DNA from 2 places in the uncultured Succiniclasticum sp. genome. Region 2 is predicted to be linked to the other one. Evidence: riboswitches for the same ligand, from Rfam matches in the RefSeq annotation. Region 2 holds a riboswitch; the other holds the start of a gene.
The links. Region 2 has a riboswitch for glycine ahead of QZV31_RS10670 (sodium:alanine symporter family protein). Riboswitches for the same ligand answer to the same signal wherever they lie in the genome.
Positions count from the first base shown of each region.

Region 1: another riboswitch for glycine. It lies ahead of QZV31_RS10150 (sodium:alanine symporter family protein); the one in region 2 lies ahead of QZV31_RS10670 (sodium:alanine symporter family protein).

Region 1 is NZ_CADBFF010000021.1:35,155-47,534, reverse strand. It holds gene nrdD (anaerobic ribonucleoside-triphosphate reductase) at 406-2,532, shown strand; gene nrdG (anaerobic ribonucleoside-triphosphate reductase activating protein) at 2,545-3,096, shown strand; gene QZV31_RS10165 (DHHA1 domain-containing protein) at 3,209-4,405, shown strand; gene QZV31_RS10160 (DedA family protein) at 4,496-5,146, opposite strand; gene QZV31_RS10155 (methionyl aminopeptidase) at 5,404-6,264, shown strand; glycine riboswitch at 6,455-6,546, shown strand; gene QZV31_RS10150 (sodium:alanine symporter family protein) at 6,773-8,335, shown strand; gene pcrA (DNA helicase PcrA) at 8,607-11,027, shown strand; gene ligA (NAD-dependent DNA ligase LigA) at 11,049-12,380, shown strand, end outside.
Region 2 is NZ_CADBFF010000023.1:21,049-33,428, reverse strand. It holds gene QZV31_RS10685 (ester cyclase) at 34-456, opposite strand; gene QZV31_RS10680 (helix-turn-helix domain-containing protein) at 537-875, opposite strand; gene QZV31_RS10675 (flavodoxin family protein) at 985-1,533, shown strand; gene QZV31_RS10670 (sodium:alanine symporter family protein) at 1,809-3,221, opposite strand; glycine riboswitch at 3,312-3,435, opposite strand; glycine riboswitch at 3,436-3,513, opposite strand; gene QZV31_RS10665 (EamA family transporter) at 3,655-4,530, opposite strand; gene QZV31_RS10660 (alpha-glucosidase) at 4,593-6,338, opposite strand; gene QZV31_RS10655 (flavodoxin family protein) at 6,362-6,904, opposite strand; gene QZV31_RS10650 (cyclophilin-like fold protein) at 7,005-7,565, opposite strand; gene QZV31_RS10645 (DUF362 domain-containing protein) at 7,681-8,622, opposite strand; gene QZV31_RS10640 (DUF362 domain-containing protein) at 8,821-9,849, opposite strand; gene QZV31_RS10635 (carboxymuconolactone decarboxylase family protein) at 9,938-10,729, opposite strand; gene QZV31_RS10630 (MBL fold metallo-hydrolase) at 11,044-12,153, opposite strand; gene QZV31_RS10625 (MerR family transcriptional regulator) at 12,181-12,380, opposite strand, start outside.

The DNA.
Region 1 (12,380 bases), on a different contig from region 2:
CACTACGTTTTGCTGCAGTTCTTTTCCGCCGCTGCTCTTATAATTGTAAAAAAATGCCAGACTTCTGCTTATACACAAGAAGACTCACTTTATCCACAAAAAAACAGATTTATCCACATGTTATTCACAGGCGGGTGTTTACAAACCACAAGATATTGAAATAAAAAAAGAAAAATTTTGGCAAAAACAACAATATGTAGTTTACAAGATGAAAAGAACATGTTACAATACTTCTGAATATTTGGGCCGGGCGCCTGTTCTGTGAGACCCGGTTAAGACAATAGACAGATATATAAGTACAAGGGACCCGTTGATTATCCGTCAACCGTGCAAAAGTTGCGAATCGGCGCGTCCTAAAAAAATGCCGTTTTTACTGCGGCATAATTTATGTAGGAGGATTTTTGCATGAAAGTAATTAAGCGCGACGGCACGACGGTTGATTTTGATCCCCAAAAAATAGTAGTGGCCATTGAGAAAGCCAATGCGGCTGTAGAAGAGCAATGCCGTATTTCCGAAAGCAAGATTAGAGAAATTGCAGCATATGTACAAGGGAAGAACCGTCCCCGCCTGCTGGTGGAGGATATTCAGGATATTGTGGAACGCCAGCTGCAGGAAGCCGGCAAGTTTGATCTGGCAAAAGCCTACATTATTTACCGTTACCGCCGGGCGCTGGTGCGTAAATCCAATACGACGGATGAATCCATCCTTACGCTGATCCGTAACAGCAACAAAGATGTTATGGAAGAAAACAGCAATAAAAATGCAATTATGGCTTCTACCCAGCGGGACCTGATCGCCGGTGAGGTTTCCAAGGATCTGACCCGCCGGGTGATTTTGCCGGAAAAAATTGCCAAAGCCCATGATGAAGGCGTAATCCATTTTCACGATATGGATTATTTTATCCAGCCGATTTTTAACTGCTGCCTGATTAATATCGGCGACATGCTGGACAACGGTACGGTAATGAACGGCAAGATGATTGAATCGCCCAAGAGCTTCCAGGTAGCCTGTAACGTAATGACCCAGATCATCGCTTCCGTTGCTTCCTGCCAGTACGGCGGTCAGTCGGTTGACGTGCGGCATTTGGGCAAATATCTGCGGCGCAGCCGGGAAAAATTCATGGAACGGGCCAAACGCACCATGGGGAAAAATGCAGACCCGAAAATGGTTGAAGCGGTTGTGGATGAACGTCTGCGGGAAGAACTGAACGCCGGTGTTCAGACTATCCAGTACCAGATCAATACCCTGATGACCACCAACGGCCAGTCACCTTTCGTGACCCTGTTCCTGTATTTGCGGGAAGACGATCCGTATATTGCAGAAAACGCCATGATTATCGAAGAAATCCTCCGGCAGCGTCTGCAGGGGATCAAGAACGAAAAAGGCGTGTATGTAACGCCGGCTTTCCCTAAGCTGGTGTATGTGCTGGATGAGAATAACTGCCTGAAGGGCGGCAAGTACGATTACCTGACCCATCTGGCGGTCAAATGCAGTGCCAAGCGGATGTATCCCGATTATATTTCCGCGAAAAAGATGCGGGAAAATTATGAAGGAAACGTGTTCAGCCCCATGGGCTGCCGCAGTTTCCTGGCTCCCTGGAAAGATGAAAACGGTAAGTATAAATTTGAAGGCCGTTTCAACCAGGGCGTGGTTTCCATCAATCTGCCCCAAATCGGAATTCTGTCCGAAGGGGACGAAGACAAATTCTGGAAATTGCTGGATGAGCGTCTGGCCTTGTGCTTTGAAGCCATCATGTGCCGCCATAACGCGCTGAAAGGTATCCATTCCGATGTAAGTCCTATCCACTGGCAGTACGGCGCTATTGCTCGTCTGGCCAAAGGTGAGACCATCGACAAGTATCTGTTTGGCGGTTACTCTTCCATTTCCCTGGGTTATATCGGCCTGTATGAAATGACGAAAGCGGTAAAAGGCTGCAGCCACACCACGCCGGAAGGAAAAGACTTCGCTCTTCGTGTCATGAAGCATCTGCGGGAGACCTGTAACCGCTGGCGTGCAGAAACCAATATCGGCTTTGCCCTGTACGGCACTCCGGCTGAATCCCTCTGCTATCGCTTTGCCCGCATTGACAAGGAACGTTTTGGCACCATTAAAGATATCACTGACAAAGGGTACTACACCAACTCCTACCATGTGGACGTGCGGGAGCATATTGATGCCTTCTCCAAATTTGAATTTGAAAGTGAATTCCAGAAGCTGTCTTCCGGCGGCGCTATCAGCTATGTGGAAATTCCGGATATGCAGCGCAACCCGAAAGCCATGGAAGCTGCCGTGCAGTTCATTTACGATCACATCCAGTATGCGGAATTCAATACGAAATCCGATTACTGCATGGTCTGTGGCTATGATGGAGAAATCATGATCAACGATGACAACGAGTGGGAATGCCCCCAGTGCCATAACAAAGATCATGCCAAGATGAACGTGACCCGCCGTACCTGCGGTTACCTGGGTGAAAATTTCTGGAACGTGGGCAAGACAAAGGAAATCAAAGCCCGCGTACTGCATCTGTAAGGAAGTGAACGTATGAAATATGCTGCGCTGAAACGCCATGATATTGCTAACGGGCCCGGCGTGCGGGTATCGCTGTTTGTCAGCGGTTGCCGCCATCACTGCCGGGGCTGCTTCAACCCGGAAACCTGGGATTTCAATTATGGAAAACCCTTTACGGGAGAAGTGCTTGATACTTTATTAAGAGCCTGCAATCATGATTTTATCGAAGGCCTGTCCCTGCTGGGCGGCGAACCCTTCGAACCGGAGAACCAGCCGGAAGTATTGCACGTGGTACAGAAGTTTAAGGAAATTTATCCCCGCAAAACCGTGTGGTGCTACACCGGCTACGATTTCGAAAAAGATATTCTGGCCGGCAAGTTAGGCCCTTGGGAAACCACGAAACAGTTGCTGGATCTGATAGATATTCTGGTGGACGGCGAATTCCATCTGGAAGAAAAAGATCTGAAACTGCGCTTCCGGGGCAGCAGCAACCAGCGCGTCATTGATGTAAAGAAATCGCTGGCTTCTGATGAAGTGGTGCTGTGGGATGACAACGACGGACTTTTTGAGCCGGACGTGAAGTGAGTTTTGCCTGAAATAGTTTTCTGTGTTATAATAATTTCACGACAGGGCAGTCGGTACAGTGTATCGGCTGCCTTTTTGCACAAAAAAGTTAAATCAGAAAGACGTGAGCTACATGACTGAAAAATTATTTGAACGGGATTCAAACTTAAAAACCTGTGAGGCAACGGTGCTGGAATGCGAGCAGGCACCCCAGGGATTTGCCGTTGTGCTGGATCGGACGGTGCTGTTCCCGGAAGGGGGCGGGCAACTCAGTGATACGGGGACGATTAACGGTGCCGCGGTAAAACATGTGCGGGAAACGAAAGGAAAGATTATCCACGAGTGCGCGGCGGATTTTCCCGTGGGCAGCAAAGTCACGATGCAGGTGAACTGGACCGACCGGCTGGACCACATGCAGCAGCATTGCGGGGAACACATCCTTTCCTATGCGTTCTTTAAACTGTTTGGTGCGAACAATGTGGGCTTCCACATGAACGAGCGCTTTGTGACCATTGATCTGGACAAAGAAGTCACGCTGGAGGAAGCCTTTCAGGCAGAAGATATGGCTAACCAGCATATCTGGGAAGACCGTCCGGTTACGGTTTCTTATCTGCCTCATACCGAAGTGAACAAACTTCCCATGCGGAAGAAAAATGAGAAACTGACCGGCATCTTGCGGGTGGTGGCGGTGCAGGACGGAGATGTCTGCACCTGCTGCGGGACGCACCCGACGTCAACCGGTGTGGTAGGGCTGGTAAAAATTACGAAAATTGAAAAGCACAAGGGTGGTACCCGGGTAGAATTTCTCTGCGGTCGCTGGGCTTTGGAAGATGCCAGGAAGAAGATGCGGTACATCCAGGAAGCCGGGAACATGCTGAGCACGAAAGAAGAAAACGTCTGTGAAGGAATTGAACGGCTGGAAGATGAGATTGCGGAACTGAAGGAAAAGCTGCGGGCTGCCGTAAAGCAGATTCAGGAAACGGAAGTCGTAAAAATTCTGGAAGGAGCACCGGTCAATTCCGCCGGCTGCAAAATCGCGGCGGCAGTCAAGGACGAGTATGAGCCGAAAGACGCCAAAACCTTGTTCGGGAAGCTGACGGATGTTCCCAATGTGGTTGCAGTTGTGATTTATCACAGCGGGGAGCGGGTCAATTATATGTTTGGCCTGGGTGCAGGCGCGGACGGTGACTGCAAGACCATTATTGCCAAAGCTAATGAACTATTCGGCGGAAGAGGCGGCGGCAAAAAAGAATCTGCACAGGGCGGGGCGCCTTATGCGGATGACTGGAAAGAAAAAGCAGAACAACTGATTGCGTTTTTGAAAAAGTAAACACAAAAAAATAAGCCTGGCCGATCGTACCTGCACAACGCGTTTAGGCCGCGATGTAAAAGAACTGTCGGTCAGGCTTTTATATGTTGTTTATTCTTTTCCCGTTTTCGCTTTGATAAATTCGTACACGATGGGAAGCACGGAAACAATGATGATGCCTAACGCTACATGGGAGAAATTTTCTTTCACAAAAGGAATATTGCCGAAGAAATAACCGGCTCCGGTGAACAGACCTACCCAGGTCAGGCCTCCGATTACATTATAGTGGAGGAACGTGCTGTAATGCATGGTGCCGATACCGGCCACAAAGGGGGCGAAGGTACGGACGATGGGCACGAAGCGGCAGAGGAAAATAGCTTTGGGGCCGTGCTTCTCATAAAACTTCTGTGCCTTTTCCACATGGTCCGGTTTAATCAGGCGGTTGTGGCTTTCCAGCAGTTTCTGGCCGAACTTTTCCCCAATCCAGTAGTTACTGGTATCACCTAAAATCGCGGCTGTCAGGCATATGGCAAACAGGGTTCCGAAATGCAGGCTGTTGGCAGTAGCGGACAGGGCGCCGCAGGCGAACAGCAGGGAGTCTCCCGGCAGGAAAGGCGTGACGACCAATCCGGTCTCGCAGAAGATGATCATGAACAGGATGAAATAAATCAGGGAACCGTACGAAGCCATCACCACGGGAATGTATTTGTCAAAATGCATGATGTATTCGCTGAAATAAAAGGGAATTTGGCTGATGTCCATAAAAAGAAAAACCTCCGGTATTCATAATTATAAGGGATGCAAAATAATGTATCCGTCTGGAAATTTGACAAATGCGTGGGCCTCCGGCCCGCATTTTTAATTTATTTTTTGTACAACGCCAATGTATTGTATCATATTTTTGAAAAGAATGATATAATTATTTATTATTTATAATAGTGTGCTCTGTTAAATTTTGGGTTTTGCTGGTTTTCTAAAAATGACTGAAGAAAACAAACGTTAAAATTTTGGAGGTAGCAATGAGTGAAACAGTATGCTGGTGCGGCAGCGGCAAACCGTATGAAGATTGCCACAAAGAAATAGAAGACGAGATCCGGCTGCATCAGCTGGCAGGGGAGGAAGTACCCACACGCCAGATGATCAAAACGCCGGAACAGATTGCCGGGATCCGGGAAGCTTGCAAATTGAATACCGCCGTGCTGGATGAAGTGGCAAAATATATCAGAAAAGGAATAACGACGGAGGAGATTGACCGGATCGTGTATGATTTTACGGTGGCTCACGGGGGCATTCCGGCGCCGTTGAATTTTTGCGGCTTTCCTAAAAGCGTCTGCACGTCCATTAACGACGTGGTGTGTCACGGTATTCCTTCGGAAAAGGTGGTGCTGCGTTCCGGAGATATCGTGAATATTGATGCATCAACGATTTTGAACAATTATTACGGAGATGCTTCCCGTATGTTTGAAATCGGCCGTGTGGATAAAAGAGCTAAAGATCTGGTGGCCATAACCAAAGAATGCCTGAAACGGGGTCTGGCAGCGGTAAAGCCCTGGGGACACCTGGGGGATATCGGCGCGGCCGTTTCCCAGCTGGCCCATAAGCATGGGTACAGTGTGGTGGAAGAATTCGGCGGTCACGGGGTTGGCGTGGAATTCCATGAGGATCCGTTTGTGGCCCATGTGGGCAAAAAAGGAACCGGTATGCTGCTGGTCCCCGGTATGATTTTTACCATCGAGCCAATGATCAATACCGGAAGAAAAAATGTTTTCATTGATGAAGCGGATGACTGGACGGTGTACACGGAAGACGGCGGCCTTTCCGCCCAGTGGGAATACACGGTACTGGTGACGGAGACCGGCGCGGAAGTGTTATCCTGGTAATGTATACTTGTATACATGAAGAAAACCTATTGATTTTTTTGAGACAATTGTTTAAAATTGTCTCATATTAAGAAATATTAGAATAAAATAACGGGTGCATGATGTATGCGGAAAAATGACCGGGCGGCGCCGTCCGGTATGCCGAAGGAGTAACACTATCAGGCGTTCTGGTGAACACGAAACCGCATGCGGACACAACTCTGGAGATACCCATTCAGTTGGGAGCCGAAGGTGCAAGGGTGAAAATCCCAATCTCTCAGGCAAAAGGACAGGGTCGGTTAAGGTGGTAACTCCATCTTGTTGAAGCAAAAGCTTGATAGCATTGCCGGCCCTGGGAATTTCCCGGAGGCCGGTTATTTTATGAAGGGTCCAGATTACAAATGAGGGGTGTCCGGGATGAAAGGCTTTCATGAACGGGATGACGGCGGATAACAAAGGATATCTGCCCGTAAGGGTGTGCTGCGTAAAACGCTGTCGCAAAAAATGAAGGGAAAGGATTTGATCAATTATGGATTGGAAAGCGATTAATGACATTGTTGGAGCGATAGACAGCTTCGTGTGGGGTCCTGCCATGCTGGTCCTGTTGGTAGGTACCGGTATTTATCTGACCTTTAAATTAAATTTCCGCACCTGGCGGAACCTGCCCTATTCGATTAAGAGCGTAATCGGTAAAGACGCCCGTCAGAAAAAAGCCGGCGGTGAAGGCGACGTTTCTTCGTTTAACGCGTTGATGACGGCTCTTTCGGCGACCATCGGTACCGGTAACATCGTCGGCGTGGCCACGGCCATGTTTGCAGGCGGTCCCGGGGCACTGGTGTGGATGTGGCTCTCTGCAGCATTCGGCATCACTACAAAGTACGCGGAATGTATGCTGGCCAGCAAATACCGCGAAGTGAACGAAAAGGGCGAAATGAAGGGCGGCCCTATGTTCACCATGAAGAACGCTTTTAAAAACAAACAGCTGGGTGCGATTTTAGGTTTCCTGTTTGCGCTGTTTACGGTACTGGCTTCTTTCGGCATCGGTAACATGACGCAGGCTAATTCCATTTCCACGGCGTTGGAAAAGACGTTTGCGGTTCCGGTGGCAGCGACCGGTGCAGCCTTGGTGATCCTGTGCATGATTATTATCCTTGGCGGTATCCAGTCCATTTCCAAGGTCGCTGCAATTGTGGTTCCTGTAATGGCCGTATTCTATGTGGTATGCGGTCTGGCCGGTATTCTGGCCAATGCGAGTGAAATCCCCCACGGTCTGTATCTGATCTTCACCATGGCGTTTAATCCGCAGGCGGTTGGTGGCGGCGTACTGGGCGCAATTACCGTAAGCGTAATGAATGCAATGCGGTACGGCGTAGCCCGCGGTTGCTTCTCCAACGAAGCCGGTTTAGGTTCTGCGGCTATCGTAGCGGCTTCTGCCCATACGGACGACCCGGTTCGTCAGGGGTACATCAACTCCACCGGTACGTTCTTTGATACCATCGTCATCTGCTCCATCACCGGTCTGGTCATTGCATCTTCCGGCATGCTGGGTACTGTGGATGAAAAAGGCGTAGCTCTTTCCGGTCTGACCCTGACTATCGCGGCCTTTGAAAAATTTGTAGGTCCGGTAGGCAGATACATCGTATCCATCGGTATCGTCCTGTTTGCCTATTCCACCATTTTAGGCTGGGAGTATCAGGGCGAAAAGTGCTTTGAGTACCTGTTCGGCAGCGCAAAATTCAATGTAGTGTACCGTGTGATCTTCTGTCTCATCACCTACATCGGCGCTACCCAGGCACTGGAACTGGTTTGGAACCTGGCGGATATTTTCAACGCGCTGATGGCGATTCCGAACCTGATTTCCCTGCTGGTACTGGCAGATATAATCAAAGAGGAAACGGAACGGTATCAACCGATTCTGGAAGCTGAAAAAGCCGGCGTCGGCGTACAGCATGCTACGAAAGGCGAAGTAGAGGAACTGCGTGATATGACGCTTGCCATGGAAGAGAAGATTGAAAAGACACAGAAGAGAGTAGATAATCTGGAAAAGAAGATGAACAAAGTAGAAGCGACCGTTAATAAGATGAGGAAATAATTTTTCTAAAATTCCTTTGCATAAATGATAAAGAATGCCGGGAAGATTGAAACGGAAATATTCCCCGTTAAGAGAACAATAAAATAAAGTTTTGAGGCGCTGGCGACTGGTGTTGTCAGCGCCGTTTTGTTGGTTTCTTGCCCAAAAGAAACGTAATAAATCGACGGTTTCGTATTCTGTTTACGGTAAGTTTGTGGTAAAATAATGAAGCGGTTCACTGTAAAAAGAAATCATTTTACAAACGTTTGATTTTTACATAGATTTTGGAGGACTGATGGATACTCTTGCAAACCTGAATCCGCAGCAACAGGCTGCGGTGGAACATATTAACGGGCCTATGCTGATTCTGGCAGGGGCCGGCAGCGGAAAAACCAAAGTGCTGACCTGCCGCATTGCTCACCTGCTGGAACTGGGTGTGTCGCCCTATAAAATCCTGGCGATCACCTTTACCAACAAAGCGGCCAAAGAGATGCGTGACCGGGTAGACGCCATGGTAGGCCCGGCGGCGAAAGATGTCTGGCTGTACACCTTCCACGCTTTCTGCGCCCGGTTTCTGCGCCGGGAGATAGAAGTGCTGGGAACCCACAAAAGTAATTTCGCTATTTATGACGCGGCGGATCAGAAGAACTTATTGAAATCCATTCTGAAGGATATGAATCTGGATGAAAAACGGTTTCCGCCGGCAGCGTTGCAGAATGCGATTTCCAATGCCAAGAACCAGATGCAGAATGCATCGGCTTTTGCCAAACTGGCAGGCGACTTTTTTGAACAGAAGGCAGCAGAGGTTTACGAATTATACGAAAAACGGCTGCTGGCCAACAATGCCATGGACTTTGACGATCTTCTGATGCTGACGGTAAAAATTCTGGCGGAATGTCCTGAGGTGCGGGAAAAATATCAGCAGCGTTTCAGTTACATTATGATCGACGAGTATCAGGATACCAACCGGACCCAGTACCTGCTGACCCGCTATCTGGCGGGGGATGAGGGCAACCTGTGCGTAGTGGGCGATGCGGACCAGAGTATCTACGGCTGGCGCGGCGCAGATATCCGTAACATTTTGGATTTTGAAAAGGATTACCCCAAAGCGAAACTGCTGAAGCTGGAACAGAATTACCGTTCCACTACGGTCATACTGGATGCGGCCAATGCGGTGATTGAAAACAATACGGGACGCAAGCCGAAAAAGTTGTGGACCAAAAACGAAGCGGGTGCAGCCATCACCTATTACAATGCCATGGACGAGCGGGACGAAGCCCGATTCGTGGTGGAGCAGGCCCAGATGCTGATTCGCAGCGGGAAATTTTCTTACGGGGATATGGCGGTCCTGTACCGCACCAACACCCAGTCCCGTGTGTTTGAAGAGATGCTGATCAAAAGCGGCATCAGTTACAGTATGGTAGGCGGGGTGAAATTTTACGACCGGAAAGAAATCCGGGACGTGATGGCCTACCTGAAATTGTTGTACAATCCCTATGACGCGCTGAGTCTGCAGCGGATCATCAATGTGCCCAAACGGGGCATCGGGCAGACTACGATTAATAAATTGCAGGATTATGCCAATGCCCGGGGGATATCATTGTTTGAAGTCATCACTAACGCAGCGGCGGTGCCGGGCTTAAGTCCGCGTTTTATAGCCAGGCTGGAAGAAATGAGCAGCCTTATCTTTGACTTGATTGCAGAGGTGGACACGGTTCCGGTGGAGCAGCTGATTGATGATGTGATGCACAAGACGGGGTACCTGGAAGAACTGCAGGCAGAGCGTACGCCCCAGTCTGAGAGCCGGGCGGAGAATCTGCAGGAACTGATCAGCGTGGCACAGGATTTTCTGAAGGATGCAGGGGAAGAGAAAACACTGGCTCGTTTCCTGGAACATGTAGCGCTGGTTTCCGACATTGACGATGCACAATTAGATAATGACAAATTTACCTTGATGACGCTTCATTCTGCCAAAGGCCTGGAGTTCCCGGTGGTGTTTCTGGCCGGGATGGAAGAAGGACTGTTCCCCCATTCCCGCAGCCTCATGGACGATGAACAGATGGAAGAGGAACGGCGGCTGTGTTATGTGGGCATTACCCGTGCCAAGCAGATTCTGTACCTGACCGGAGCGAAGACCCGCACTATCTACGGGCGCACGAATTATTCCGTTCCCTCCCGGTTTTTGGAAGAAATCCCGGAAAAGCTGGTGCGTGAGTATCACCGGCCATCGCTGGTAAGTACGGGTTATCGCAATACGGACGGTTATAAAAACCGGGGTTACGGACAGGGCGGCTATTCGGACAGTGGTTTTGGCGGTCCCCGTCAGGGTGGGCGAAGCGGTTACAGGCAGTCTGGTTATAATAGCAATAGCTATTCCTATGATGATGAAGGCGGCTCCATCATTGGCGGAGGCCATGGCAAGCGTACAGTTCCCGACAGCAGGGTGAGTGCCTCCCTTAGTGAACGTTTTAAAGAAGAAAGCAAAAAGACAAGTGGTCTGTTCAGTAAAATCCATACGGATTTTGTGCCGGAAAAACCGGCGGATGCTGCAGCAGACTTTGCGATTGGTGACAGAGTCAGTCATAAGAAATGGGGCGAGGGAACCATCGTCAGCGTGAAAAACTCGCCGGACGGGCAGGAAGTGAAGGTTGCGTTCGTCGGCGCGGGCGTTCGAAGCCTGCTGACAAAATATGCTATGCTGAAAAAGCTGTAACAGACATCGAGAGGATTTTTTATGGAAGAAAAAGATACAGTACAGTATAAAGCAGCAGAATTGAAAGACGGAGAAACAAAAGAATCGTTGCTGCGGGAGGCGGATGGGCTGCGCATGCAGATTCGGCACCATGAATACCAGTACTATGTGCTGGACGCGCCGGAAATCAGTGACGCAGAATATGATGCGCTGACCAACCGGCTCCGTTCCATTGAAGCACTGTACCCGGACGAAGTACCGCCGGATTCTCCCACGCGGCGCCCCGGCGGATACGTAGCGCCGGGCTTCACCCAGGTAAAGCACATGGTGCCCATGCTGAGCCTTGGCAATGTGTATAACGCGGAGGAAATGGGGGATTTCGACCAACGGGTACGGAATGCCCTGCCAGCCGGAACCGAAGTCAGTTATGTGCTGGAACCGAAAATCGACGGGCTGGCCTGCAGCCTCATCTATGAAAACGGCTGGCTGGTACGGGCTGCGACCCGGGGTGACGGGGAAGTAGGCGAAAACGTAACGACAAATGTTCGTACCATAAAAAGTATTCCCCAGCGCCTGCGTGTCCCTGCCGGGGAAGAAGTGCCGGAATTGCTGGATGTACGGGGCGAGGTGTATATGTCCCGGGAAGCATTCCTGCGTCTGAATGAAGAACGGGTAGAAGCCGGGGAAGCGGAATTCGCCAATCCGCGGAATGCCGCGGCGGGCAGTCTGCGGCAGTTGGATCCTGCCGTTACGGCCAGGCGTTCCCTCAGCTTTTTTGCCTATTACCTGAAAGGGCCGGAGGAACCGGAAACCCAGGAAGAGTGTCTGCGTAATCTGGAGAAATACGGTTTTACCACACCGGAACACTGGTGCGTGGCACATACAAAAGAAGAAATATTACAGTTCATTGAAGAACATGACAAACGCCGCCGTGAACTGGCGTATGATACGGACGGCGCAGTGGCGAAGGTCAACGCGGTGTGGCAGCAGAAACTGCTGGGTGCTACGGGAAAAGATCCCCGCTGGGCCATAGCCTATAAATATCCGCCGGAGCAGGCCCGCACAAAATTAGAAGATATCGTGATCCAGGTGGGGCGCACGGGAGTGCTGACGCCGGCTGCGGTGCTGACTCCTGTGAAATTATCCGGCAGTACCGTAAGCCGCGCTACTCTCCACAATGAAGATTTTATTCTGGAGAAAGATATCCGAATCGGCGATACGGTCATCATCAACAAAGCGGCGGAAATCATCCCCGAGGTACTTTCCGTTGTAAAAGAACTGCGACCGGAATCTGCGGTGCCGTTTGTCATGCCCGGGGAGTGTCCAGAATGCGGTTGGGCGGTGACCCGCAAAGAAGGAGAAGCGGCTTATCGC
Region 2 (12,380 bases):
CCTAAGTCAAGGATTTAACTTTTGCTTTTGCTTTCATAGTGTTAAAGCCCCTATACCGCGCAGGATTCCAATCATACCTTCCGCCGCAATGTCGTTTATAATTTTCCCGTCTTCGTCAAAATAATAAAAGTTCATGACACAGACAGAAATCTTCTTTCCGGTAGCTTTTATGCCTAAAAAGTCACCGTCATGTGTTCCCGTCAAAGTCCAACGAACCGCAACTTTATCCTCGGCGGCGACCATTTCCTCTAATTTCCACTGCACATCAGAAAACCCCTGGCGCATCCAATGCACAACAGATAAATAGCCTTTGCCTCCATATAGCGGAACCGGGCTTGCCGGTGTAAAAAACGAAGCCTTTTCGGATATCAGTCTCTGGGATAACGCTTCATCCGCTGTGTTAATCATAATCTCAAACTGTTTCATGATTGTTTCATTGCTTTCTGCCCTGTTCATGTGTCCTCCTTATTCTTGCAGACGGGTTAAATTTACCACGACTTGTATGTGCAAACATCGTTATCTTAAAAACAGGTCTTTCATTTCCACTTCCGGTTTTCATTTCCCCAATCACAAAGTTTATCCAGCACTTTGACAAGAGAATGCCCCCGCTCGGTCAGCGAATACTCAACCTTAGGAGGAATCTGTGGATACACTTTACGCATGATCAGGTCATCGGCTTCCAGTTCTTTCAGGTTCTGGCTGAGGGTCTTATCCGCCACCTTTTGCAGATAGCGCTGCATTTCGTTAAACCGGACCGGTTCATACTCCATCAGGCAGTACAGGATGACCGGTTTATACTTACCTGAAATCAGGGAAAGGGTGTAGCTGTATCCGGTTTCGTTGAAGTCAGCATCTTCAATCCGTTTTCCTTCCATTTCTTACCTCCCGGTAAGTACCTAACTTAGAAGTAGGTACTTGTTACATTTCTGGTTTCATGGTATCATACCGGACAGGAAAAAGCAATACACAAAGGAGCTGATTGAAATGCCAAAAAAAATCGTAATCTTAAATGGCAGTCCCCGGAAAAACGGCAATACCGCTTCGCTGACCGCCGCTTTTAAACGGGGTGCGGAAGAAGCCGGCCATATCGTGACGGAATTTTTCCCGGCGCATATGAAAATCAACGGATGCCTCGGCTGCTGGAACGGTGGAAAAGACGCGGCGCATCCCTGTGTACAGCGCGACGACATGGAAAAAATCTATCCTCTTTACAAGGAAGCGGACATTGTCGTGCTTGCGTCCCCGCTTTATTACTGGTTCATTTCCGGATTTTTGAAAAACACGTTTGACCGGCTGTTTGCCATTGCAGAAGCCGATCCGAACTATGAAAATCCCAAAAAATTAACCGCGCTGATCATGGCGGCAGAAGGCGACGAATTCCAGGAAAGCGAATTCTGGTATGACCATCTGGAACGCCACATCGGCTGGAAAAGCATCGGAAAAGTATTATGCGGCTATGTAGCGCAGCCCGGGGACACGAACGGGAAACCGGAACTTGTCGAAGCATATAATCTTGGAAAATCAATTAAGTAAAAAGAGTATAATCAAAACCCTCTTTCCGGTCACTTTAGTGACCGGACTTTTTTTGCGAAGCCAGTCATGGTGCGGTTTTCCATCCTGCTTTCTGTTAATAAATATAGACAGTTTTATTTGTCTGTCTTCAGATAGTATATCTTTCGTTCATTTTATTGCTTTGTTCGGGAAAGCTGCCACTGCGCTGACGCGTTAAAATCAGGATTATTATATAAAGGCAGGAAAAAAGCCCGCATCTGGACCGTGCGGGCTTTTTATTTTTACCTATGACACTCTCATCTGCCTTCCAGTTTCTGTTCAATCACTTCTTCCGGTCCGTCCGGCAGAAGCCCGTTCACTTCGTCAACATCCCCTATTTCAACATGTTTGAAATACAGTTTCGTCTCTGCAGCCACCACACCGCTGAGCGCCAGCAGGGCAATCAGGTTCGGAATCGCCATGAGGCCGTTGACAATATCCGCCAGCACCCAGATTGCCTCTAACTTCAGGAAAGCGCCCACGGCTACCAGTACAATAAAAATGATGCGGTACGGAAGAATGGCCTTCACGCCGGCCAGATACACGATGCAGCGTTCCCCGTAATAATTCCAGCCCAAAATGGTGGTGAAGGCAAACAGCACCAGGCCCACCATCAGCACGATTTTCCCTGCTTCCGGATAGCCCTGCATGAAGGCCGCCTGGGTCAGCGCCGCCCCGTTCAGGTCGCCCTTCCACAGCCCGGATACCACCAAGGTGAGGCCGGTAAGGGTACAGATGATAATAGTATCGATGAACGTGCCGGTCATGGAAACCAGCCCCTGCTCCGCCGGCCATTTTGTCTTAGCCGCAGCAGCCACAATAGGCGCAGAGCCCAGGCCGGACTCGTTGGAAAATACGCCGCGGGCCACTCCGGAACGCATGGCCAGCATGACGCTCGCCCCGGCAAAGCCTCCGGCCGCCGCCGTCGGCGTAAACGCGCTGCGCAGCACTTCCATCACCGCGCCGGGCACTTTGTCAATGAACATGAGCAGAAAGCCGACCGTCGCGACAAAATAAATCACAGCCATTGCCGGAACGATTTTGCTGGCAACGGAGGCGATGGACTGCAGCCCGCCGATGGTTACCGCGGCAACCGCCAGCGTGAGAATCACGGCTGTATACATGGGATCGAGCCCGATAGAAAGTTTTGTAATATCCACAATGGAATTCACCTGGGCAAAGGTGCCGATGCCGAAATAGGCAACCAGCACGCCCGCTGCCGCGAAAAACACAGCCAGCGGTTTCCACTGCCTGCCCATGCCGTTTTCAATATAAAACATGGGGCCGCCGGCAATTTCGCCGTGTTCGTCTACGCCGCGGTATTTCACAGCCAGCAATCCTTCCGCATATTTGGTCGCCATGCCGAAAAACGCAGCCACCCACATCCAGAACAGCGCACCGGGTCCGCCGGCTTTCACAGCCGTAGCCACGCCGACAATGTTACCAGTGCCGATGGTAGCGGCAAGGGCCGTGCACAACGCCCGGAACGACGAGGTGTCCCCTTCGCCCTGGCTCTTTGCTTTAAAAATAAGCCCTAACGCTTTGGGCAGACGCGCAACCTGCAAAAATCCCAGACGCAGGCTCAGAAAAACACCGGTCCCCACCAGCAGCACAAGCAGCGGCGGTCCCCAGACAAAACCGTCAATTTCGTTCAACAACTCCAGATCCATAGTTTCTCCTCCAAGGGTACAAAAATAAAAAACTTACCTCCAACTGCTCCGGAGATAAGTTTGCAAATCAAAATAACAGGAAACATCCTGAAATCTTTCTCTGTCCTTTTGCCTGAGAGATAAGAAAGCCGCGTAAGCTTCCGTGCACCTTCGGCGCCCGTACCGGAAAAACGGCGAAGCCGCATCCGTACCGGGACTCTCCAGAGTCGTGTCCCCTTATGGTTCCGCTTTTTACAGCGCCTGAGAGTTTAGCTCCTTCGGCAGGCTTGCGCCGTTCTCCCACAAGATTCATCCACCTTTGTTCAGTTGTACGACAGCACTTATTATATACGTTTTTTCAGAAAATGCAAGTGGAAATAGAAAAGAATAGTAAATGCCCTCACCCTGAAACACATCAGAGTGAGGGCATTTTTAATTACAGGTTTTACAGTTTTCACGTATTCTTCTTCATGCTTAACATGAACACCGTAATCATAATGAGTGCCATCCCTGCGTAATCAACGGGAAGCAACACGGTTCCCAAAAAGAAAACGGTAAAGAGGATTGTGGCGAGGGGTTCAAAACAGCTGATAAGCGACGCTTTCGTCGGCCCGATAAGTTTCACCCCTGCCAGAAACAGGGTAAAGGGAATGATCGTTCCCCCCAGAATAATAAACGCTACCGCGCCCGCGGACGCAGGCGTCCAGGCGCTTACACCGGAATCAGTGAGACTACAGAACGGCAAGAGAAACAACGAAGAGATTAGTTGCCCCCAGCCCATAATCAGCATGGTCGGAAACTGTTTCAGGATGTTTTCCGGCGCAATCATATAAATGCAAAGCGCAATGGCGGACAGTTCTCCTGATACCAGCGCCACGGGTGAAATGACCAGATGGGACGGATCGCCATGGGTGCTGATGAGGAACACGCCGGTCAGGGCCAGCACGACGCCCAGCATTTCCCGCCCTTCCGGCATGCGCCTCCGGACAAAAGCCTGCCACAAAATAATAAATATCGGCGCCTGATACTGCAGGATGGTCGAGGTGGGCGCGTTGGAAACGCTGATCGTGTAATAATACATAAACTGCGCGCCCAAAAGCCCCAGGGTGAACCAAAGCATTTCTGTAATATTTTTGCGCCCGCTCCGCCATAAAGCTAAAAGCGGTTCTCCTTTTATACGCATGAACAGCAGGAATAATATCCCCGCTGCCACCTCCCGCACTGCAATCAGCCAGACCGGGTACGGATGATAATTTTCAAACAGAAACTGTCCGCACACCCCGCTGAGCCCCCACATCGCAGCGCTCAACATCACCATAAGAGTGCCCATTGTCATTGTCGTCCATTACGATTATAGATTTAGTTTGGCAGGCAAACTATCTTAACTACCCATTACCGCTTTTCACGGTAGATACGCGCTTCCAGCGGGCGAAGGCTTCCGTCATCCCCGCCCGGCTCGCTGCTTATGACCCGTGTCATGTTGTCTGCGAAGTTCCGGGGCAGCGCCGCTTCCCTGAGGGAAAAATTCGCTACTGTAACAAGCCGCCGGTTCCCCAGCGTACGGGCAAAGGAAAAAATCTGCTCGTTTTCCGGAAGCAGTTCCTCATAAGTGCCTGCCGTCAGTTCCCTGTGTGAACTGCGGAACTTGCCCAGTTTCCGGTACCAGGACAAAACGGAATCGGGGTCATTGGCTTCCGTCAATGCATTCACCGTAAGGTAATTACTGTGAATCGGCAGCCACGGCTTGCCCGTAGTGAATCCAGCATTCTCGCCGGTGTTCCACTGCATGGGAGTGCGGGCATTATCCCGGCTGAAAAAGTGTACAAACGCCAGGGCCTCTTCCGGAGTAAATCCTTCTTCCAGAGCTGTACGATGCTGGCCGTGGGAAGAAATGTCGTTGTAGTGGTCAATGGACGGCCAGGCCACATTGGTATAGCCAAGCTCCTGTCCTTCATAAATAAAGGGAGTGCCCCGTAACGTCAGCAGGACCGTTGCCATGACTTTTGCCGCCTTTTTCGGGTCCGCTCCTTTCGGGAAAAAGTGGTCCACACAGCGGGGCTGGTCATGATTTTCAAAAAAAACCGGGCACCAGCCGTTTGCCGCCGTCATTTTCTGGCTGGCAGTCAGGGCACTTTTCAGTTCCGTAAGTTTCCACTCGGTAGGACGGCACCAGAGTTCCCCGTTTTTGAGATGAAGGTTTACGTGGCTGAATTCAAACACCATGTCAAACACGCCCTGCGCGCCTACCCATTTGGGTAAATCTTCCGGCGCGACGCCGTTCGCTTCGCCTACGGTAAAAATATCCCGGCCTGCAAACACTTCCCGCTTGAACTCATGGAGAAAATCCAGAATGCCCGGCGTATTGGCCGTCATTGTATGAATCGCGGACAGACCGTCCTCCCCGTCCGGCGCGCCGTCCCGGAATTCCGGTTTCTTTATGTAGGTGATCGCGTCAATACGGAACCCGCCCACGCCTTTGTCCAGCCAGAAGCGGGCCGCGTCGTAAAGGGCTTTTCTCACTTCCGGGTTTTCCCAGTTAAGGTCCGGCTGCTGCGGTGCAAAAGTATGCAGATAATACTGCTGTCGTTCTTCACACCAGGTCCAGGCCGAGCCGCCGAAAATGCTGCGCCAGTTTGTAGGCGCGCTGCCATCCGGTTTGGTGTCCCGCCAGATATACCAGTCCGCCTTCGGATTCACGCGGTTTTTCCTGGATTCCTTAAACCAGCTGTGCTGGTCGGAACTGTGGTTAAAGACGAGGTCCATAACAATACGGATGTTGCGTTTTCCCGCTTCTTTTACAAGGGTATCGAAATCCTCCATGGTCCCGTAGGATGGGTCGATGCCCTTGTAGTCCGAAATGTCATACCCGTTGTCTACCATAGGCGACGGATACACCGGCGTGAGCCATATAGCGCCACAGGAAAGATCCCGGATGTGATCCAGGTTCCCCGTAATGCCGCGTAAATCACCGATTCCGTTTCCGAAAGTATCCGCAAAACTTTTCGGATAAATCTGGTACACCGTAGTCTTCTGCCACCATTTCAACGGGGCGCCGGACGCTTCTGCCCACGCGGTGGAAACCGCCAGGCAAAGCAGCAGGCCGGCCACTACGGACACTATTTTTTTTGCTGATAACATATGATGAACCCCTGGTGTTATTCTCACGCAATCCCTTTGCCCATTTCATAGGCTTCCGCCAACTTTGCGTTCCCTTTGATTTCGCCGGGAGCGCCTACGCCGCATGCGCAGACTTTGCCTGCAAAGCGCGCTTTTTCAAAGCAGGCGATCCAGCCTTTTAATCCGTGGACAGCGCCTTCATCCACATCCGGCTCATCTTCCGCCGCGGCGGTCAGAAGATACACGTCCCGGAATTTGTAATCTTTCGGGAACAAGGAATTGGCACGGTCGATCATGGTCTTCATCTGTCCGCTCATCTCGTAGTAGTAAATGGGCGTCGCCCAAACCACCACGTCCGCCTCCAGCATTTTGTCCGTAATGGCATTCGCATCGTCTTTGATTACGCAATGACCGGTCTGCTGGCAGGCAAGGCAACCTTTGCAAAACGCAATCGTTTTATTTTTCAGGGAGATCAGTTCCACTTCGTTGCCCGCCGCTTTCGCACCGTCCGCAAACGCTTCCGCCAGCTTTTCCGAGTTGCTGTTGCTTCTTATGCTTGTGCTGATAACCAATACTTTTTTAGCCATAGTGATTCCTCCGTTTGTTTTCATCTCTGTACTCTGATTCTATGCGTGATATGTTCTGATTATATTCGTTAAAGCCTTCTCTAAGTCAAGAGGTATGCCGTTACTGCCCGACTGCTTCTATTTTCACTTTTCCCTTTATGTTCCTAATCTGTTCCGTTCCGCTTACCGCTTTGCCCATCACATATAAGCCGGGGTAGCGTGACATATCGCCGTAATACAGGCACACGTTGTTCCAGGGCGAGAAATAGGCAATCGTCCCCACAGGACACGCCCCTTCCTGCACCTTGCTACAGTCCAGCTTTTTGGGAGGCTGGAAGATTTTTTCGTTGTTGCTGTAATTCTCCACAGCAACAGTTAACGGCAGCTGCGCATAGAATGACCGGGACACGGAAGTATCGTTCAGCGCAAATACAATTTCTTTACCGTTTGCAACCACTTTAATTTTCATGTTTGTAGCAGGCATAGCAGTTCCTTTTTCTCTATTCTCTTTCGTTTCCGCAGCTTCTTTTTTCACCGCCCCGGACGTTTCTTCCGTTTTTTGCGGTGCAGATGCGCTTCCATTGTTGTTCGCCGTTTTTGTGCCTGCAGACGCGCAGCCTGCAAACATCACGCCCATCAACAATATTGTGAGCAGCAACTGCCAGATTTTTCTGTGTTTCATTTTTTTACTTCCTTATTTTCCGTAGCCAATCTCCTTCAGCCATTTATCCACTTCGGACTTCACCGCTTTCGGATCGTCCTGGGACATACGGCCCGGCAAATCTTTGCAACGCCATTCATTCTACTTCAATCAGTTCGTATTGGGGGTTGCCCATCTTCTGTTTCTGCATGGCAGTGAGCTGATGCAGACCGTGACGGCTGGTGATGCGTTCCACCAGGTCCTTCTGGTCGCCTTCCGGTTTGGTGAAGACCATGTCGCAGCAGGCCTGATCAATGGCCAGAATATCTGTGGAAGCGCAGATGCCGATATCCGCAATGGTAGGTTCTTCCGCTGCCACGCCGGCGCAGTCGCAGTCCACCGACATACGGCGCATTACATTCAGGAACACGATGTGTTTGCCGAAATAATCACAGGTCGCCTTAGCGGAATCCGCCATGGTTTCCATAAACTGTTCTTTCATAGGCCATTCTTCAAAATTGGCCGGCATGTCGTCCACTACCAGATGCACTTCCCGTTTGCCGACCTGGCCCGAAGCGCAGCCGATGGCGATATTTTTCATGGAACCGCCAAAGCCGCCCATGGCATGTCCTTTAAAATGAGTCAGCACGATCAGGGAATCGTAGTTGGTGAGATGACCGCCCATATGCACTTCCTTCAACCGTAATCCATTGCGCACCGGCAGGGCCACATCTCCTTCTTCATCCAGAATATCCACCGGGCAGAAGGTCCAGCCATTTACTTTCAGCGTGTCCCGATGCTCTTCCGTGGTGTAGCGGTCACCCGGATACAACGTGTTCGTTTCCACGATAGCGCTGTCGGGAACCGTAGCCTGGAACGCCTGCACCATATCCCGGGGCAAGATGTTGGGACCATGCTTTTCGCCGGTGTGCAGCTTGATAGCTACTTTGCCGTAAATATTTTCATTCACTAAATTGTAAAGCTTAATTAAATGTTCCGCGTCAATCGAACGGGTAAAATAAACCTTTGCTTTCGTTCCGGGCGCTCCTGCGTCCACACGTTTGCTTCCTACAACCGGTGCCTGTTTGAATTCTGTCATGACGGTCTCCTTTCTTACGCCGGACGCTCCTGCGTCCCGCAACCTGCCTTCGTGGCGTGTTTAAAAAAGAATACAAACTTCTATAATATAGTTATAACCTATCTTCGCCAGAATGTACAATGCCTGTTTTGCAGCACTGCTATAACAAAAAAGCATAGCAATGTAAAGGGACATTCTGTGGTTTTTTACGAAATGTTTTTAATCCACGGAAACCATACGGTAATGACGTTTCCCTACATTTATCTTTTCTGCAAACTCCAGCACGTTGACGCTGTGGTGTTTTTCCCACGCAGCTCTTGTGGCATCATCCTTGGCCGCGCCGAATTCAAAATCCACACAGGCCTGGTCTAACGCGACCGGATCAGCGGAGGCAAGAATGCCGACGCTTTTACGGTCTTGCACGTTCACACATTTGTCTTCCGCTTTAAAGGCATCCAGCACATTGATAAACACCCAGCGCCCTTTCTTATAATCCATCGCCGCTTTGGCTGCGTCCGCGAAGCACCGGGCCGTGGTGTCGTCGTCGGCCCACTGATAGGTTTTGTCGTTTTTGCCCGCGCTGTGGATCAGCGCTTTTCCGGAAAGGGAACCGAGGGACAGGGAAATATTCTTGATATTACCGCCTAACTGAGCAATGTAATGGGTCTTAAAACGGTGCACCGCCACGAAGGTATCGTAGTTCTGAATATGGGATCCGGTACGGGTAAACTTAAGGTGATGCCCGTTCTGTACCGGCATGTCAATATCCCCGTCCGCATCCAGCACGTCTACCGGCCCGACTTTGGTAAAGCCGTGCTTTTCCGCCATGGCGTAATTTCCTTTCGTTGTATTGCGGGGCGCAGTGAAACCGTTGGTATCCACAAACGTGCCCTGCGTCTCCTTCATCAGTTCCGCCATCAGAATCGGATCCAGATACTGTTCCCCTTCGGCGCCAAAAGAGACCTTAACGGCGACCTTGCCTTTCTTTTCCTGTCCCAGCGCCTTGTACACTTTCATCAGGCCGCCGGCCGAAACGTCTTTGGTGAAATAGACAATGGGCGCGTTCTTATCTTCCGTCAGAAAGCGCAGCGGTTTATGGTTGACTTCCGGTTTGAAAGAGTTCACAACTGCGGCCGTGGCAGCCGGTTTCACATCTTTCGCTTCTGCGGTCTTCTTTTCGCCGCCGCAACCGGTTAAAGCCAGCGTAAATGTAATGGCAGTCAGTGCAATCGCAAGTTTTTTTAACATAGGACCCTCCATTATTACGAATGCCCGTAAAGCCGTGCCAAAGGCAAATCTCAGGCACAGTTCGACGAGCATTATTATTGATTCGCTATTATTTCAGTTTGCTGTATTCCGCATCCGTTACCGGTTCGCACCATTCGTTACTGGTTTCTTCGCCGGCCACTTCAATGGCCAGATGAGACATCCAGGAGTCTGCCGCGGCGCCGTGCCAGTGCTTCACATTGGCAGGAATGTTGACCACGGTTCCGGGCAGAAGTTTCACCGCCGGTTTGCCGTATTCCTGATACCAGCCCTGGCCGCCTACGCAAATCAGCATCTGGCCGCCGCCGGATTTGGCGTGATGGATATGCCAGTTGTTGCGGCAGCCCGGCTCGAAGGTCACGTTATACATGGCAACCTGCTGCGTGGAAACCGGGTACAGATAACTTTGTCCGATAAAATACTTTGCATATGCCGTGTTCGGTTCGCCAATGGGGAACATAATCTCCTGCTGGAACTTTTCTTTGTCTGTCACAGCCGCTGCCGCAGCCGCCGGTTCCGCATACACTTCTTTCGCCATGTTGAACGCGGCCCAGGCTTTCGGCCAACCGGTGTAGAATCCCAGCTGGGTAATGATTTCCGCCATCTCCGCTTTGGTAACCCCGTTATTCTTCGCCGACTGGATATGATACTTCAGCGAACTGTCAATAACACCGCTGCCTACCAGGCCGGAAATGGTAACGATACTGCGGTCGTGCAGGGAAAGCACGTCGTTCTTCGACCAGACTTCCCCAAATAAGATGTCATCATTGTAACGGGCAAAGTCCGGGGCAAAATCCCCCAGCCTGTCCCTGCCTGCTGTCTGTACAATTTTCTTCGCAACTCTCTGATTCGAATTTGTCATTGCTGCTGCCTCCACATAACTTAAACTCACTGACATAAGGATCGACGCGCCTGCAAAGGCCGCCAACGCTTTTTTCCAACTGTTTTTCATAAACATACACGCTCCCCTCAAAGCTTGGTATTACATTTTTATTATAAGTAATATGGATGTACAGAACAAATACCTGTTAACAATTGCAGGAAATGCTTTTCAGGCATGAATAGAAAATGCCCGCAGAATCTGTATTCTGCGGGGTCATGTAATTTCCACACATTAAGTTTTCTATAATGGTTTCACAAATTCCATCAGTAAGCAACGATACATCGCTTACCGACTTATTTCATTTCTTTCCACCAGGGGCCGAACGTTTCATTCCTATCCCCGATAACCGCCGCTTCCCCGATTCGTGGCGTCAGCAATCGGTACGGTTTGGTTTTGCTTTCCTCCGTCAGCCGGATATAGGGTTCATCCCAGGGATGACGGGCCATCGCGAATTTGCCTCCGTGACAGGGCAGCACCGCTTTTGCTTTTAAATCTTCCCCTGCCTGGGCGGTTTCCTTCGGGTTCATGTGAATCTTCGGCCAGTCTTTGTTATACTGTCCGTTTTCCAGAATGGCAAGGTCAAACCCGCCAAAGGTATTGCCAAACTCTTTAAACTCTTTGGTGTAACCGCCGTCGCCACTGTAAAACACCTTGCGCCGGGGCGTAATGAAGGCAAAGGCACAGGCTTCCGACTGGTTCGCGTTCAGGAAACGCCCGGTGAAATGCTGGGCCGGAAGGATGTGAACGGTAAGCTGCTCCGAAAGTTTAACCGGCGTGTACCAGTCTTCTTCCGTGATTTTATCCAGGTCAAATCCCCAATACTCAAAATGTTCCCCGATGCCCAGAGGCACCACGATTTTTTTGATTTTCGGTTTCAGCGCCATCAGGGTGGGATAATCCAGATGATCCCAGTGGTCATGGGAAATCACCAGCAGGTCGATGTCGGGGATATCCTCCGCCGTGTAGACATTGCTTCCAGCAAAGGCCTTATTGATGAATGGCAGCGGTGAGGCCCAGCTGCTGAAAACCGGATCAATCAGAATCCTGATTCCGTTGAGCTGCAGATAAAACGTGGAATGTCCCATCCAGACCACCGTGTCCTGCTGCAGATCCAGTTTACGCAGATCCGTTTTCCGGGACACCATGGGTTCCGCAGGAACCAGCCGCTCCGGCGTTCCGCCGAATAAAAAGCGCATGGTTGCCTGAAACTGGCTGGTCTCCACCGGTTTTTCCACCGGGGTTATGGACCAAAACCGTCCGTTATAATAATGGGGCGACTGTTGAATACGGGCCAATCGTTTGCCCGTAGGCGTCCGTCCGAACTCCGGGCGCTGACTGTAAAAATATACGCCGGCCGTAAGAACCAGCACGAATACCAATATAATTTTCAACACAATTTTCATGGTTTTCTTCATCCACACGGATTGCGTTTAGTCCTGCCGGTTGGGATCGTCCGGAGCTTTCTTCCCCGTTTCCTTTTCGTAATCATCTAAATTGATCGCACTTTCCGAACCGGCGGCCAGCGCTTTGTTATAGTACCAGTCTTTGAAATCCAGCTCTTCCAGATAATATTGCAGTTGTTCGATCTGATCCAGCACGAACTGACGCTGGGCCTTGATAATTTCATAAC